2 linked regions of the Verrucomicrobium spinosum DSM 4136 = JCM 18804 genome follow. The protein of the gene in region 2 interacts with the protein of the main gene of each other region in a pairwise test. Links are inferred from orthologs where the notes say so. Each region holds a gene or a part of one and is shown on either strand. Other genes may lie near its edges.

What was found.
Region 1: the proteins of ruvC (region 2) and ruvA interact in binary tests that used the Escherichia coli proteins (3 or more experiments, as listed by UniProt). The link is inferred for Verrucomicrobium spinosum DSM 4136 = JCM 18804 from one-to-one orthologs.

Annotation. Positions count from the first base shown.
Region 1 is NZ_ABIZ01000001.1:7,974,893-7,978,014, forward strand. The notes cover bases 257-3,061. They hold ruvA (Holliday junction branch migration protein RuvA), read left to right. Parts: upstream 257-1,255; coding sequence 1,256-1,867; downstream 1,868-3,061. Other genes in these bases: VSP_RS32110 (hypothetical protein), read right to left, coding at 257-349; VSP_RS32115 (hypothetical protein), read right to left, coding at 481-1,146; VSP_RS32125 (DUF2339 domain-containing protein), read right to left, coding at 1,887-3,061. Outside these bases: more of VSP_RS32110, read right to left, coding at 17-256; more of VSP_RS32125, read right to left, coding at 3,062-3,122. UniProt on the Escherichia coli protein: The RuvA-RuvB-RuvC complex processes Holliday junction (HJ) DNA during genetic recombination and DNA repair.
Region 2 is NZ_ABIZ01000001.1:2,209,364-2,212,483, forward strand. Bases 18-2,820 are described here. They hold ruvC (crossover junction endodeoxyribonuclease RuvC), read right to left. Parts: upstream 1,780-2,820; coding sequence 1,255-1,779; downstream 18-1,254. Other genes in these bases: eboE (metabolite traffic protein EboE), read left to right, coding at 18-1,039; VSP_RS08665 (DoxX family protein), read right to left, coding at 1,937-2,401; VSP_RS08670 (polysaccharide biosynthesis/export family protein), read right to left, coding at 2,439-2,820. Also shown: more of eboE, read left to right, coding at 1-17; more of VSP_RS08670, read right to left, coding at 2,821-3,119.

The sequences.
Region 1 (3,122 bases), 5.8 Mb from region 2 along the record:
CGGACTGGTGCCGCTATTAGCGGGCGGCAGCGGCAGCGGCAGCTGCGGCTTCTGCGCGGGCCAGCGTATGAGCGCTGGATGCCATTTCAATACCTTTAAGCCCACGATAGCTCTTCAGTTTCTTCTCCACGAGGCCACGGCCCACAAGGTTCTGAAGCTTTTCATAAGAACGGAGCCGTAGCATTTCTTCGCCCCCGCTAACTGCGTTTTTTAGCTTTAGGTTCTCGTACACGAGCCCGAACAGAATGTTGAACTCATAAGTCTTGCCATCCGAGAGAACATTGACCAACTCATCAGTGACATGGTCAGGAACCCGACGTGAAAAACGTGTTTTTCTTACGGTAGCCATAGACCCGGAGTATAGCACCGCGCAAGCACGTTGGCGAGTTTTTGTTTGATTTCACAGGAAAAATCCACGAATTCCAGCCCAAAGTTGCCTTTGAGGATAGAATTTTCCTGCTCCTCCGTATCCGCCGAATCTCAGCGGCTCGTGAAATTCCCCACCACCGTCATCTCAGCACTCTCGGCCTTGAGGGAAAAGATTTCCTCACTGGCAGGGAAAGCAGAGGAGTCGAATCGATCTTGAAGATCGTCTGCGAATTCCTGAATAGCCTCCGCTCCGGCTGGGAAAACATAGAGGGAATTGCGGTCCGGCGTCACGACCCAGACCTCTTTGCCAAAGACTTTCTCAAAGATCTTTCCCAGAGAAGGGGCCGTCAGCAAGCAGGGGAAGAGGTGGTCTTCCCCCCGGTACACGGCGTAGATGACCTTTCCGGCTTCGTTTTTGATCAGTTCCGGCTGAAGACTCGCCAGCCGGCGGTCGGCAGCCTCGGCCGCTTTCCGTTGAAAGCTATCGGCGCTGATGCCCAGCTTGTTGAATTCTGACTCCGTGTAGGGCACGAGTCGCGAGGTTGAGGGATCCAGCTTCACTGGGGTGAACACCGTCAGCCGGGCCTTCGCCAGAGTCAGTGAGATGGAGGAGCGGACCACCTTGGGCTCTGGCAGCAGGAGGTAGTTCTCCACCCGGATCGGCACGGCCTTGGGGGTGGCCCCGGCAGGAGACTGGGCCAGCACGGAGGAGAACGGGGCCACGAGGACGGCGCAGGTGGCTGCCGTGCCGAGGAGAGGGAGAAGGAAGCGTCTCACGCCGCCACGTTCCCTGAGGTGGGCCATTCTTCAACTGGCAAATGCCGGGGCCAGGCACGACGTCACGCTTTCCTGTTGCGCGAGTGCGTCGTCAGACGGATGTGGCCCCATGATCGCCTACCTCCGCGGCCACTTGGTCGAAGCCCTGCCCAACCAGCTCACGGTGGACGTCAACGGCGTAGGCTATCTCTGTCTGGTGCCCCTCTCCACCTACGACCGGCTGGCGGGTACGCAGGGGGAGGTGAGGCTGCTGACGCACCTCAACATCACCGAGCGCGATCACACGCTGTTTGGCTTCGCCACCGCTGAGGAGCGGGACCTCTTCCGCCTCCTGATCAATCGCGTGAGCGGCATTGGCCCCAAGATGGCGCTGGCGGTGCTCAGCGGCATGGCCGTGGGCGACTTTAAAGACAACGTCATCCGCAACGACGTGACCGCGCTCTCCCGCATCAGCGGAGTGGGCAAGAAAACGGCGGAAAGGATCGTGCTGGAACTGAAGGACAAGGTGGGCATCGTGGATACCTGGCAGGCCGCCCGGAGCACGGGCAACAGTCTGGTGCCAGACCCCACCCAGGCTGCGCAGACGGATGCGGTGCTCGCGCTCATCGCCCTCGGCTTCAAGCAGACCGAAGCGCAGAAGACGGTGCAGGATCTCGTGAAGAAGGCAGGTGGCGTGGTCAGCGCGGACAAGCTCATCCGCGATGCTTTGAGGAACCTCTGACAGTCGGCCTCCTGGCGCCTTACTTCAGCGTCTCCCAGTTGGAATTGCCCAGCCCCTTCTCGATGAACCAGTCGAGGTTCACCGACTTGGGGTCGTTGCCCAGGCGCTTCACCCGGGCCCGCTGGGTGTCCACGAGGAAGAACCCCCTCATGGGGAACACGCGCAGGCCCCGGTAGTCCAGCGCCCACGCCATGACGCGGTGTACCCCGGGAGGGAGCTGCTCAAAGCTGAACCGGCCGGTGAATTTGGCGAGCCCCTCATTCGGCAAATGACCCTCGGGCACATGGGTGAACTGGAGGTCACGTGCCATCACCTCCATGAAGTACAGGGGCAGACCTGTGACTTGGGTGACGTGGAAGATCTCCCAGTGCCCATCGTGGGGGTCTTTATAGGTCAGCAGCACCGCATCTGCCACCCTCTCGCGATTGGGCAGGCAGGCATAACCCCAGACCGCACCGGAAACTCCCTGCTCGTCATTAGTTTGCACCACGCAGGCAGAGAGTTCTGCGGTATTGCTGCTGAGCAGCTTGGGGGTGAGGCTGAAGTTGTCCAACCGGGAATTCTTGAGCATGGCGGGCCTGAGGTGGCCCAGGTCATCCGCCTTGCGCGCCAAGTTGCGATTCCCCGCCACATCCCCCTCCACGGCAAGAGGGAGCTTGTAGAAGAGGGTGTTGGCCGCGCCGCGGAGCCGTGAGGATTCCCACACGGCCATCATGCGCCAGCCGAAGGACCACGAGATGGCCTGCATGAAAATCAGGGCAAAGGCACCTGCTGTGAGAGACTGGAGAATGAATCGGCGGAGACCTGGCTGATGCTGACCCAGATGCCGGGCAATGAGCCAGACGAGCACAATTAAAGCCACCGTAAGCGGCACGGCGTGGATGACATACCGGGCATGCACGGCATTGTCTCCCGTCGTGGTGGCCCAGGAACGGCCAAGAGAGGTGAGAAAGGCCGCGCCCACGGAGTAGGTGCCTAGCAGGAGCCAGGGAAGCAGACGCTCACGAAGCGCCTGCTCGCGGAAATGCCGGAGCCAATAAGCTGCGCATCCGCCAAACAGGGCCAGGGATGAAGCGCCCAACCACAGGCTGGTATGCATGAGGGACAGGCTCGATCCCCGGGCCAGATGGCACCCCAGGAAGCGGAGGATGAAGCTGGCGGCGGCCTTCGGCCGACGGACGAACTCGCTGACGTTCCGCCCCATGGTGGCCTCCTCTCCTTGTTTGTAGGAGAAAGCTCCGTCCACTTCGTTCTT
Region 2 (3,120 bases):
CATCGGATTGCGGTTGGGGGACCAGGCTTCCCGGGAGCTGGCTGAGCCCTGCCAGCTGGCGGAGTTCCAGGAGTGGCTGGAGAAGCACAACTGTTATGTCTTTACCATCAATGGATTCCCCTATGGTAATTTCCATGGCGCGCGGGTGAAGGAACAGGTCTTCAAGCCGGACTGGACCTCCAAGGATCGGCTGGAATACACGAACCGGTTGTTTGACATTCTCTCCCAGCTCCTGCCCAAGGGCATGAGTGGCAGTGTGAGCACGCTGCCGGGTTCACACAAGGAGTTTGGCATTGGCATTGAGGAATTGGAAGCAATCTTCGCGAACCTCAAGGCCTGTAGTGAGCACATACAGAGCATCTGTGACCGCACGGGTCAGGATCTGCACCTGGGCCTGGAGCCAGAGCCCCTGGGGCTGGTGGAGACAAGCGGGGAGCTGCTCAAGTTCTTTGGCCTCTATGTGGACCAGTACCCGGGGGATCGTACTTTCCTGAAACGGGTGGGGGTGAACTACGACTGTTGTCACCTCGCAGTCGAGTTCGAGGAAGCAAATGAGGCGCTCAGCCGCATCCACGATGCCGGCATCCGCCTGAGCAAGCTGCACCTGAGCTCCGCACTCAAGCTCAAGCCCACGCCGGAGAATCTGGACCGCCTGAAGAGCTTCGATGAGCCGGTGTATTTCCACCAAGTGGTCATCCGTGAAGGCGACACTCCCCTCCGCCGTCTGCGCGACATCCCCAATGCCATGGAACTGGCCGCGAGCATGCCGTATGAGATCGGCGACGAATGGCGCGTGCACTTCCACGTGCCGCTCCACGCCGAACCGAGCGGCGGGTTCTCCGACACCAAGGACCACATCCTCGGTGCCCTGGACTGGCTGGCGAAACATCCCACCGCCTGCCAGCATCTGGAAATGGAGACCTATACCTGGGAAGTGCTGCCCGAGGAGTTGCGCACGGGGGATGTGGTGGACCAGTTGAGCGCGGAGTATGCGTGGACGCTGGGGGAACTGGGGAAACGCGGATTCAGTGGGCAGTAGGCAGAGGGCAGTGGGCAAGGTGTTGGTCGATCCAACCCAAATGGAGATGATATCAGCTTGCTATGTCATCTCGCCACTCCATCCGGCGGGACGCTGGGAGCACGCACCGGCGGGAAGCCGGTGTCACCTGTGGTGTTAGCAAGCTCTGGGGATGCTTAGGTTGAGATGGGCGTCCAACACCTTGCCCACTGAGAACTGCCTACTGCCCACTGAACTCAAGCCCGCTCCCTCTCCCGTCCCACGCTCAGGGCCCCCGCAGTTGCTTGAATATGCGCCAGGCCCACGGCCAGGGCATCGGCGGCATCAGAGGGCGGGGTTTCACGCAGGCGGAGCATGGAGCGCATCATGAAGGCGACCTGTTCCTTGGCGGCGGCCCCTTTGCCCACGGCAGCCTGTTTCACTTCGCGCGGGGCGTAGTCGTAGATGGGGAGGCCGTGTTCGGCAGCGGCGATCAAGACCGCGCCACGGACGCTGCCGAGGGTGATGGCGGTCTTGTAGCTCTGCACGTAGATGGTGGATTCAACCGCGCAGGAAGTGGGGCCGAATTTCTTGATGACCTCGCTTAGCTGTTCTCGAATCGCGACAAGGCACCCGGAGGTGAGGAGTTTGGCGGGATTCTGAATCACGCCATAGGCCAGTGCCGTGGTGGTGCGCCCCTCATGCTGGAGAACAGCCCAGCCGGTGTTGCGAAGCGCAGGATCGACCGCGAGAATGCGGACGGGGGCGGCTGGGGTGGACATGTGGAATGGAACTCGAAGAGGAGAACTTAGACAGAATTGACGGAATTAACAGAATTCCACTGATCTGAGAGGAGCTAATTCAGGTATGCAGCGGGCCGATGTGGGTTGGTCCACATCGGCTGTCCAAGTTCTAGGAAAAGACGAAGACCGTTTCCACTCAGAGATAGATCGCCTTGCGCTGTTTCTTGCCGCGAGAGAAGAGGGCGTCCACGGAGAGCCAGCCGGGTCCCTTGATAATGAGCGTGATGGCGATGAGCAGGAAAAGGATGCACGACTCGGCACCGAAGCTCTGGCCCACGCGATTGCACACCCAGAGGGCACCGAGCGTGACAGGGATGAAGGCGACGGAGGCGAACCGGGTGAAGAACCCGAGGATCCAGCACACTGCGGTGAAGATCGCTGCACCGGCAGCGAAGGCGGCGAGGACCTTCGGGAGGGGGAGGCCGGACTGCTCCACCACGCCAATGACTTCCCAGGGTTCCTGGTTCCAGACGGCACCCCAAGCCAGGAAGGCGTGCTGCCAGGCGTGCATGTAGAGCAGGGTGAGCCCTGCACCGATGCGCAGAGGGATGACGTCGATCAACGGCTGCTCTGGGCTGCCGGGGGCGGTTTCGTAAGGCATGCCGAAAGGGGGGGTGGGGGTTGCGCAGAGATACGGATCAGAGCGAGTCTGAGAACGTCACAATATCGCCTGGCTCCAGCGGGATTTCCGAGTTTAGATAGTTCACGTGAAAGGCGCGCTGGCCATTGCGTGTGACATACACGGCCGTGGCAGTCGGATCGCCGGTGCGGCCGCCAGCGTAGCGGAGCACCGAGGCAGGGGTGGCTCCCTCAACAAATTGAATGATGCCGGGCTGCTTCACAGCGCCGCGAATGCTTAACAGAGGGAGGTCTTCCACCCGGATGACCTGCACGTTGATGAGAGACTGGCCACGTTGACGGCGAAAGGCGCTCTCCAGCGGCAGCACCGCCTCATGCAGGCGCAGGCCGCCCAGCTTGACGGTGCCGTACTTGCCCAGATCCACCAGACCGCTTTCGTCCACCATCACGCGACCCACGAACATTTTGCTGGGGGAGATTTGGCCAGCATAGGCGGCAATCTCGAGGGTGTGTCCTGCACTCAGCGGTTGATTGAGCTGGAAGGGCAGGGAGGGGTCATCGGAAGGAGCCGTGCTGTCGGTGCCGACAAAAGGCACTTTGACCTTCATGTCGGGCAGCTTGGGCATGGAGACCTTGGGAAGCTTCTCCAAGGTGCCACAGGCAGAAAGGGCGAGTGCCAGCGGCAGGCTGAGCAACGAGAGCGGAGAGAGGGGGCGAAGCTTCATGCGGTCCGTCATCATG